DNA from 3 places in the Sphingomonas sp. M1A8_2b genome. Region 1 is predicted to be linked to each of the others. Evidence: predicted binding sites of a transcription regulator. Region 1 holds the regulator's gene; each other region holds the start of a gene.
The links. Region 1 encodes LexA, which represses DNA repair genes until DNA is damaged. Its sites were predicted from a motif close to GTTCCNCNCTTGTTCT; they were not measured.
Positions count from the first base shown of each region.

Region 2: a site for LexA is predicted at 2,392-2,407, ahead of rmuC (DNA recombination protein RmuC). Genes of this name have one in related genera too.
Region 3: a site for LexA is predicted at 1,471-1,486, ahead of ACLBWL_RS13240 (ribonucleoside-diphosphate reductase subunit alpha). Genes of this name have one in related genera too.

Region 1 covers NZ_JBKFAH010000002.1:390,391-393,667, forward strand. The annotation lists gene ACLBWL_RS10210 (ComEC/Rec2 family competence protein) at 1-719, shown strand, start outside; gene lexA (transcriptional repressor LexA) at 1,067-1,741, opposite strand; gene ACLBWL_RS10220 (molybdopterin molybdotransferase MoeA) at 1,810-2,994, opposite strand.
Region 2 covers NZ_JBKFAH010000001.1:1,550,888-1,554,164, reverse strand. The annotation lists gene rplI (50S ribosomal protein L9) at 1-301, shown strand, start outside; gene rmuC (DNA recombination protein RmuC) at 704-2,155, opposite strand; gene def (peptide deformylase) at 2,603-3,127, opposite strand; gene recR (recombination mediator RecR) at 3,172-3,277, opposite strand, start outside.
Region 3 covers NZ_JBKFAH010000003.1:162,719-165,995, reverse strand. The annotation lists gene ACLBWL_RS13245 (haloacid dehalogenase type II) at 426-1,154, shown strand; gene ACLBWL_RS13240 (ribonucleoside-diphosphate reductase subunit alpha) at 1,598-3,277, shown strand, end outside.

The DNA of each region.
Region 1 (3,277 bases):
CCGTGGCGGGCGCGCCCGGATCGGTGCGGTCGCTGCCGGCGATGCCGACCGCGGCATTCGCGCTGATGGCGATCGGGGGGATCTGGATCGCGTTGTGGCGGACCAGGTTGCGGCGGATGGGCGTGGTGCCGCTGATGATCGGGGCAGCGTGGGCGCTGACCACACCGCCGCCGGATATTTTGGTGACGGGCGATGGCCGGCATGTCGCGGTCCGGACCGCCGCGGGTCTCTCGATGCTGCGGGACCGGGCGGGGGATTATACGCGGGATACGCTTGCCGAGAATGGCGGGGTCGACGGCGAGCCGCTGCTGCTGGCCGACCAGCCCGATGCACGGTGTAGTCGTGATCTTTGCGTCACCGATATTGCCGCGCGCGGACGGATGTGGCGGATCCTCGCGACCCGCAGCGCCTATATGGTCCCGATTGCCGAGTTCGTTGAAGCCTGTCGCAGCGCCGACGTCGTCGTCAGCGAACGCGGTCTGCCGAAGCGCTGCGTACCGCGGTGGCTGAAGCTCGATCGACGCGTTCTGCATCGGACGGGTGGAATCGCGCTGACCCTGGGGACCGGGACGGTCGTCACGATACTGACTGCAGGCGATCGCCATCCGTGGCGCGATCCGCCTCTGCTCAACCGCGCCGTGCATTCGTTCGCGCCACGACATGTCCGGTTCGACGACGCGGCATCGGGCCTTCGAGCCAACCGGGTTTCGCAGAGGTAGAATGGTAGTGCGAAGGCGCAATGGCGCGAAGAAGGTGTAATTCGGGAGACCCGTACGCCTTTCATGAACGATCAGCTGAGGTCGGTACTAGGACGGATAGACGCTCCCCCAAATGCGACATCTTCGCGCCTTTGCGCCTTCGCGTGATCCAAATCACCATCCAACGCGCGCGCTGTCCGGCCGATAAATTTCACGCGGAGCAGTTTCTTAGCCGACGAACCGGACCAGGTTGAATACTGTCCGGTCGTCTCTCCGCAGTCGTTTTAAACCGCAAGTTCTCCCCAATCGAAACACCTCCGCGTCTCCGCGCGAACCAATTCTTTCGACGGCGCAGAGCAGGCGGCGGCTCAGTCGTAGCGGCGGAAGATGCCGGAGAGTTTGCCCTGCACGCGGACTTGGGCGGGGGCGTAGCGTTGCGGGTCGTAGGCGCGGTTTGCCGGGTCGAGGCGGACCATCGCACCTTCGCGGCGGAAGTATTTGAGCGTGGCTTCGCTGTCCTCGATCAGCGCCACGACGATCTCGCCGTCGCGGGCGGTTTCGGTGCGGCGGATCAGCGCGTAGTCGCCATCGAGGATGCCGGCTTCGACCATCGAGTCACCGGAGACTTCGAGCGCATAGTGTTCGCCGGAACCGAGCAAAGCAGCGGGGACGGCTAGCATCGTGCTGCCTTCGAATGCTTCGATCGGGACGCCGGCGGCGATGCGGCCGTGCAGCGGGATCTCGATGACGTCGTTCGCTGGCTGCGGCGCGGCGGGCACGGGTGCCGACTTCACGTTCGATGCCTTCGAGGGCGCCTTCTTTTCCGGACGTTCGGGCATCCGCAGCACCTCGAGTGCGCGCGCGCGGTTCGGCAGGCGGCGGATGAAATTGCGCTCCTCGAGCGCGCTGATCAGACGGTGGACGCCCGACTTCGACTTGAGGTCGAGCGCGTCCTTCATCTCCTCGAACGACGGCGAGACGCCGGTATCGTTGAGTCGATCGTTGATGAAGCAGACGAGTTCGTGCTGCTTGCGCGTGAGCATGGCGGTTCTCCGTCCGGAACAGACGAGGAACTTCTATGGAACATAATTAACGCCGTCAAGCGGCCAGATCACCCAATGATAAGGATTTCCGCCGATTCGCCCGCCTTTGCCACGGGCGCGTTGCCCGCGCGGACGATCAGGCAGGTCGAGCGCGCCAGCGTGAGCAGCATCGAACTGTCCTGGATCGTCGACGCATAGGCGCGGCCGTCGCGGAGTTCGGCGCGCAGATAGTCGGTACGGGCGTTGTTGGCGGGCAGGTCTTCGCCGAGCAGAGCGTGCGTGACCTGCGGTAGCGGGTCGCGCGCACCGGCCATGTGCGCGACGACCGGCTTCACGAATAGCGTCGCGGTGACGAACGCGGAGACCGGGTTGCCGGGCAGGCCGAGCACCATCATCTCGCCGATCCGGCCGGCCATCATCGGCTTGCCGGGGCGCAGTGCGATCCGCCAGAAATCGATTCCGCCGCCGGCCGCCTCGATCGCCGGCCGGACGAGGTCGTGGTCGCCGACCGAGGCGCCGCCGGTGGTGACGAGGAGGTCGGCCGCGACGCTGGCGAAGGCGTCGCGCAGTACGTCGAGCCGGTCGGGAAGGATGCCGAGATCGATGACGTCGACGGGCAGGTCGGCGAGCATCGCGGCGAGCATGACGCCGTTCGATTCAGGCAGCGCGACGCCGTCGGCGGTCGAGCCGGGGGGGACGAGTTCGTCTCCGGTCGCGGCCACCGCGACGCGGACGCGGCGGTTGACGGTCAGGCTGCCGTGGCCACCGGTCGCGGCGACGGCGATCCGCGCCGGGGTGAGGCGATCGCCGACCGCGATCAGCCGGCTGCCGGTGGTGAAGTCGAGGCCCTTGCGGCGGGTGTTGCGGCCGAAGGTCGGCGGTCCTTCGCCGGCGAGGATCAGCGTGTCTCCGTCGCGCTCGGCTTCTTCCTGGACCATGACCGTGTCGGCACCCTCGGGCATTGCCGCGCCGGTGAAGATGCGGGTGGCTTCGGCTGGGCCGACCGTGCCGGCGAAGGGACGGCCCGCGGCGCTCTCGCCGATGACTGTCCACGGGCCGGGGAGGTCGGCGAAGCGGATCGCGTAGCCGTCCATCGCGGAAAGGTCGGCGGCCGGCTGCGTGCGGCGGGCGAGGATATCGGCTGCGGCCCAGCGGCCGGCGGCGTCGCGAAGCGGCACGGTTTCGTGGCCGACGCGCGGGGCCATGGCGAACAGGCGGGTCTGTGCGTCGGCGACGGGGAGAAGATCGGTCATGCGGGAAACCCCGGATTTGCGTGGGTTTGGCGAGTGAAGTGCAGAAAGTGCAGACGCTGGGAGCGGTGTTGCGCGCGCGGCTTTGGGCATGGGCGGAGCGGCGGGAGTTGGGGGTTGGTGGGCATGGCTGCCGCTTTGCCATGGGTTGCGCGCGTAGGACAGATCGATGTTCGGGGTGCGGCTATCGGTCGCAGTTTGGCGCGTGATATCGGGCGACGTCGGGAGTATTCACGGTCACCGACTGTGGCATTGAGAGGGCTCGACACCGTCTGCTGAAATCCCT
Region 2 (3,277 bases), on a different contig from region 1:
CGATGCGCTGGTGGCCGACGGTCACAAGGTCGGCAAGTCGGCGATCGTGCTCGACAAGCCGATCAAGGCGATCGGTGTCTACACCGTCAAGGTCTCGCTGCACCCCGAGGTGTCGGTGGCCGTCAAGGTCAACGTCGCCCGCTCGCCTGAAGAGGCCGAGATGCAGGCTTCGGGCGTCGACGTGATGTCGTCAATGTTCGAGCGCGACGAGGCTGGCTTCGTCGAGGATTACGATCCGAACGCAGAGCCCGGCGCGACCGCCGAAGCACCGCGCGACCAAGAGGAAGAGGCGCAGGGTTGATCCCTTCGCTTCCCTTCTAGCCGATACAGAAAGGCCCGCCCGGAGTGATCCGGGCGGGCCTTTTCTTTTGTGTCTGCGCGACGGGCGTCAGGGGCAGGTTACGCAGGCGCCGATCATTGCTGCGAAGGGGATGAGGGCGCAGAGGATGGGGACTAGGTGTTTCATGACCGGGTGACTCTTGGGGGTGTTATCCGGTTAATGCGCGGGGTTGGGAAAGGTTGCCGAGAGGTGAACGAATTTTGTACCGATCGGTTTTCGGTGCCAACCTAGCCGCCCTGCACCACCACCCCGGCGAAGGCCGGGGCCCAATTGGGAAAGCTTGAGTAACGGATCGCAGCGTCCATCATTCGGGTCCCCCAATTGGGCCCCGGCCTTCGCCGGGGTGGTTCACAACTGCTAGTCTCAGCCTTCGACGTTTTCCGGCTTCTCTATCAGCGCAGGCCCCTCGCCTAGCGCCAGCGCGTCGACCGACGACACATCTTCCAGATCACGCGCGCCCGTCTCGATGTTCAGGTCGCGGAACTTGCGGCCGGTTACCATCAGGCGGCCGTTGAACGAGTTGGTGAAGCCGTTGAAGTTCTTCACCGCGCTGTTGAGGCCGACGCCGACCTTCCGCAGGTCGTCGGCGACCTTGGCGAGGCGATCGTGCATCTCCTTGCCGAGTTCGCCGATCTTCCGCGCTTCGTTGGCGAGCTTTTCCTGACGCCAGACCGCAGCGACTGTGCGGGCGATCGCGATCAGGTTGGTCGGCGTTGCCAGCAGCACGCGCTTTTCGAATGCGAAATCCCAGAGCGTCGGGTCGTGTTCGAGTGCGGCGGACAGAAAATGCTCGCCGGGGACGAACATGATGACGTAGTCGGGCGTGTCGGCGAACTGGCTCCAATAGGCCTTGTTGCCGAGGCCGTTGACGTGCGCGCGCATCGACGCCGCGTGCGCCGCGAGGCCGATCAGGCGTTCGGCGTCGTCGACCGCGCCGAATGCGTCCTGGTACGCGTTGAGCGAGACCTTTGCGTCGATGACCAATGCTCGACCGCCGGGGACGCGGATGATTGCGTCGGGGCGGAGGCGGGCGCCGTCGTCGCCTACCGCGACGCTGACCTCGGTCTGGAAATCGGTGTGTTCGCTGAGGCCGCAGGTTTCGAGGACGTTCTTCAGTTGCTGCTCGCCCCAGCGGCCGCGGGATTTGGGGGCGTTGCGGAGGGAATTGACGAGCTTGGCGGCTTCGGTCGAGACCTTTTCCTGGCCGAGGCGCATCTGTTCGATCTGGCCCTTGAGGTCGCCGAATGCGTCGCGGCGCTCGGCTTCGACCTTTGCGACGCCTTCTTCGTAGCGTTGCAGGCGGTCGCTGACGGGTTGCAGCATCGACTTGAGGTTGAGGCCGGCAGACTCTTCGGACTGGCGGAAGCGGGCGTCGGCGCGTTCGAGGAAGGTCTTCTGCGCGTCGCTGAGCAGCTTGTTGGCGACGTCGCCGAACTGCGCGGCCATGACGTCCTTCGCCTCGCGGAGTTCGAGCAGGCGCGCTTCGAACGCTTCGCCCTGGGCTTTCAACGTGGCGATTTCGGTGCGGGCGGCGTCGCGGTCGGCGCGGATCGTCGCGAGGTCGAGACGGAGGCGATCGGTGTCGGTGGCCCGCTCGGCGTTCTGTGCGCGGAGCGTGGCGAGGTCCTGCATCGCGGCGTTGCGTTCGCGTTCGACCGCGTCGCGTGCGGAGCGGATGAGGTCGGCGTCGGCGACCTTGGTCTGCGCTACGGCGAGTTCGCTGGCGAGGGTGGCGGCTCGGCGGGAGGCTAGGAGCCAGCCGAGGAGGATGCCGGCGGCCAGCGCCAGGACGGCGATGATGGCGAACTCAGCCATTTTGCGCGGCCGAAACTGGAGTGAAGTGCAGGAAGTGCAGACGCTGGCGCAGCATTTCCTCGGGTGAGGCTGCGCGGGCGGGCACTTGGGTTCGGGAGAAGATTGGGGACGTCATGGGTGGAACATACGTCGAACGATTGATGTAGGACAATCGGAATATTCTGTTCTCCCGCGGAAGCGGGAGTCCAGGGTTACGGGAGACGGCGCCTGTGGTCCTGGGCCCCCGCCTTCGCGGGGGAACTAGAAGGGGGCGCTCAACACCAAAAGATTGAGCCAAACAGAATAGCACCACCCCGGCGGAGGCCGGGGTCCAATTGGAAAGGTCGCGGTAACGGAGCACTGCGGGCTATCACCACCGTCTCCCAATTGGGCCCCGGCCTTCGCCGGGGTGGTTGCGTGTGGCGTGAACGAGAGACCAAATCGGTCTCGATTCCGCGCCACGCCCGCTCACCCCATCTTCCGCTGCTTCGCCAGTTTCTTCAGCACCATGTCGCGCTTGAGGCGGCTGATGTGGTCGATGAACAGCACCCCGTCGAGGTGGTCGATCTCATGCTGCATGCAGGTCGACAGCAGTCCGTCGAAATCCTCCTCATGCGCCGCGCCGGTCTCGTCGAGCCACTTCACGCGGCACCGCGCCGGGCGCGCCACCTCGGCATACTGCTCCGGGATCGAGAGGCAGCCCTCGTTATAGGTGGAGACCTCGTCGCTGACCGACAGGATCTCGGCGTTGATGTACGCCTTGGGGTTCTTGATCGGCTTGTCGTCCTCGTCCTTCTCCTCCTGGAGATCGATGACGAGGACGCGCTTCTGCACGCCGACCTGGGTCGCGGCGAGGCCGATGCCGTTGAAGTCGTACATCGTCTCGATCATGTCGGCGACGAGCGTGCGGATGGAGTCGTCGACCGTCTCCACCGGTTCCGCGACGACGCGCAGGCGGGGATCGGGGACTTCGAGAACGGTCATGACGGTCATCCTGCGCAGCTAGGTTCCGCGCGGGGGTGCGTCAAGCACTTGGCTCAAGCCATTGGCCGCCTTGCCCTTAACGCCTGCGCCAGCGTGCCCTCGTCCAGATAGTCGAGTTCGCCGCCCACCGGCAGGCCGTGCGCGAGTTGGGTGACGCGG
Region 3 (3,277 bases), on a different contig from region 1:
CCCCGCCTGCGACCAACCGTCCCTCGCCCCACCCGTCACCCCAGACCCGTCACCCCAGACCCGTCACCCCAAACCCGTCACCCCAAACCCGTCACCCCAGCGAAAGCTGGGGTCTCCCGCAGCAAGCGCGCGATAACTAGAAGACCCCAGCTTTCGCTGGGGTGACGTCGAGAGGCGAGACGCACCAGCTTGGACCATTGCAACAATCACGAACGCCATTCCCGGTCACGCCGGCTGCGAAAGGTTACGACGGTTACGACGGTTACGACGGTCACCAACCACCCCGGCGAAGGCCGGGGCCCAATTGGGAACCGCCATGTTGGCGCACCCCGCGCGGCGTTACCTAACCCCCCTTCAACCATCCGCCGGCGTCGGAACGAGAGCCGCAACCGGAACCAACACCCCCCGCCTGCCGTCTGTCTCCCATGCCCCACCGCCCGCCGATCAAAGCCCTCGCCTTCGACGTCTTCGGCACCGTCGTCGACTGGCGCTCGGGCATCGCCCGCGACGCCGCCCCCGTGCTCGCGCGGCTGGGCCGCCCCGACATCGATCCCCACGCCTTCGCCGACGGCTGGCGCACACGCTATCAGCCGGCCCTCGAAGAGGTCCGCAGCGGCCGTCGCCCGTTCGTGATCCTCGACACGCTCCACCGCGAGGCGCTCGAAGACCTGCTCCGCCACCACGCCATCGATCCCGCCATGCTCGACGAGGCCACGCTCACCGATCTCACCCACGCCTGGCATCGCCTCGACCCATGGCCCGATTCCGTCGAAGGCCTCACCCGCCTGAAGACCCGCTACCCGATCGTCACGCTCAGCAACGGCAACATCGCGCTCATGCTGGAGATGGCGAGGCGCGCCCGGCTCCCGTGGGACGCGATCCTCGGCGCCGAGGTCAGCCGCGTCTACAAGCCGCTACCCGAAGCCTATCTCGCCACCGCCCGCATGCTCGGCATCGAACCCGCCGAACTCTGCCTCGTCGCCGCGCATCACAGCGATCTCGCCGCGGCGCGCGCTTGCGGGTTGCGGACCGCCTATATCGACCGGCCGATGGAATATGGCGGCTGCCGCGCCCCCGATGCGGATCAGGCGCAGGACTGGGATCATGCCATCCCCAGCATTGCCGCGCTCGCCGACCGCCTCGGCATTGCCTGAAGACACGAACGCGCGGCTCGGATTCCGCAAGCAACATTTGCGTCTTTCGCGGCCTAAATAATTTTTCGTTCCCGCCCCGTTCCCTTGCACATCGCGTATCCCGCAGAAGTCCACGCGTCGCGCGCAGGTGCCTCGACCACCCCCACCATGAACGCGACGAACCGAGTCCCGAACGGGCTCCACACCCCCTTGCGTCTCTTCGCGCTTTGGCACAATCTCTTGGGGTTGCGTTCGGGGGCGAACCCAATCGCTGGTAGAACAGGCCGTGCATAACCATATGCAACATGACCGTAAGCGCGCCTTCCACCGCCGCGATGGTCACTTTTTGTTCTCCCGTTTGCGCTCGCCCGATGGTAGCATGGCGACAGGTTACCGATTCGAACGAATACAGAACACTAGGAGCAGTTTCGATGGATTTCAGAAACAGCAGCCGGGATAGCGACATGACCACAGACACGATCGAACAGACCACTGCGACCACCGAGGCCGAGGCTCCCAAGGCGCCGCGCCAGGCGCAGGACAGCCATTCCGTGCGCGCGCAGATCTACCCGGTCGAGGTCGATCACAGCCGCGACGCGCTCCTGACCGAATTCGGCAAGGACACGCTCAAGGATCGCTACCTGCTCCCGGGCGAAAGCTACCAGGACCTGTTCGTCCGCGTCGCGTCGGCCTATGCCGACGACGCCGGCCACGCGCAGCGCCTGTATGACGCGATCTCGAAGCTCTGGTTCATGCCCGCCACCCCCGTTCTCTCGAACGGCGGCACCGGTCGCGGCCTGCCGATCTCGTGCTACCTCAACTCGGTCCCCGACAGCCTCGGCGGCATCGTCGACACCTGGAACGAGAATGTCTGGCTCGCCTCGCGCGGCGGCGGCATCGGCACCTATTGGGGCAACGTCCGCGGCATCGGCGAGCCGGTCGGCCTCAACGGCAAGACCAGCGGCATCATTCCGTTCGTCCGCGTCATGGATTCGCTCACGCTCGCGATCAGCCAGGGTTCGCTGCGCCGCGGCTCGGCGGCCGTGTATCTCGACGTCTCGCACCCCGAGATCGAGGAATTCCTCGAAATCCGCAAACCCTCGGGCGATTTCAACCGCAAGGCGCTCAACCTCCACCACGGCGTGCTGATCACCGACGCCTTCATGGAGGCGGTCCGCAACGGCGAGGAATGGCACCTACGTTCGCCGAAGGACCAGGCGATCCGCGCCACCGTCGACGCGCGCTCGCTGTTCCAGAAGCTCGTCGAGACCCGTCTCCAGACCGGCGAGCCGTACATCGTCTTCGCCGACCACGTGAACAAGGCGATGCCGAAGCATCACCGCGAGCTTGGCCTCAAGGTCTCGACCTCGAATCTCTGCTCGGAGATCACGCTCCCGACCGGCAAGGATCACCTCGGCAACGAGCGGACCGCGGTCTGCTGCCTGTCGTCGCTGAACCTCGAGACGTGGGATCAGTGGAAGGACGAGAAGGGCCTGATCGAGGACGTCATGCGCTTCCTCGACAACGTCCTGCAGGATTACATCGACCGCCACGAACCCGGCATGGAGCGCGCCGCCTACTCAGCCGGCCGCGAGCGCTCGGTCGGCCTCGGCGTGATGGGCTTCCACTCGTTCCTCCAGGCGCGCGGCATCCCGTTCGAGGGCGCGATGGCGAAGTCGTGGAACCTGCGCATGTTCAAGCACATCAGCAGCCAAGCCAACGAAGCCTCGATGCAGCTCGCAATCGAGCGCGGCCCCTGCCCCGATGCGGCCGATGTCGGTGCGATGGAGCGTTTCAGCTGCAAGATGGCGATCGCCCCGACCGCGTCGATCTCGATCATCTGCGGCGGCACGTCGGCGTGCATCGAGCCGATCCCGGCGAACATCTACACGCACAAGACGCTGTCGGGCAGCTTCTCAATCAAGAACCCGTATCTTGAGAAGATGCTGAGCGAGAAGTCGAAGAACAGCGACGCGGTCTGGAACTCGATCCTCGAGCAGGGCGGCTCGGTCCAGCATCTCGACTTCCTCTCGGTCGAGGAAAAGGACTGCTACAAGACGAGCTTCGAGATCGACCAGCGCTGGCTGCTCGAACTCGCCGCCGATCGCACGCCCTATATCGACCAGGCGCAGTCGCTGAACCTG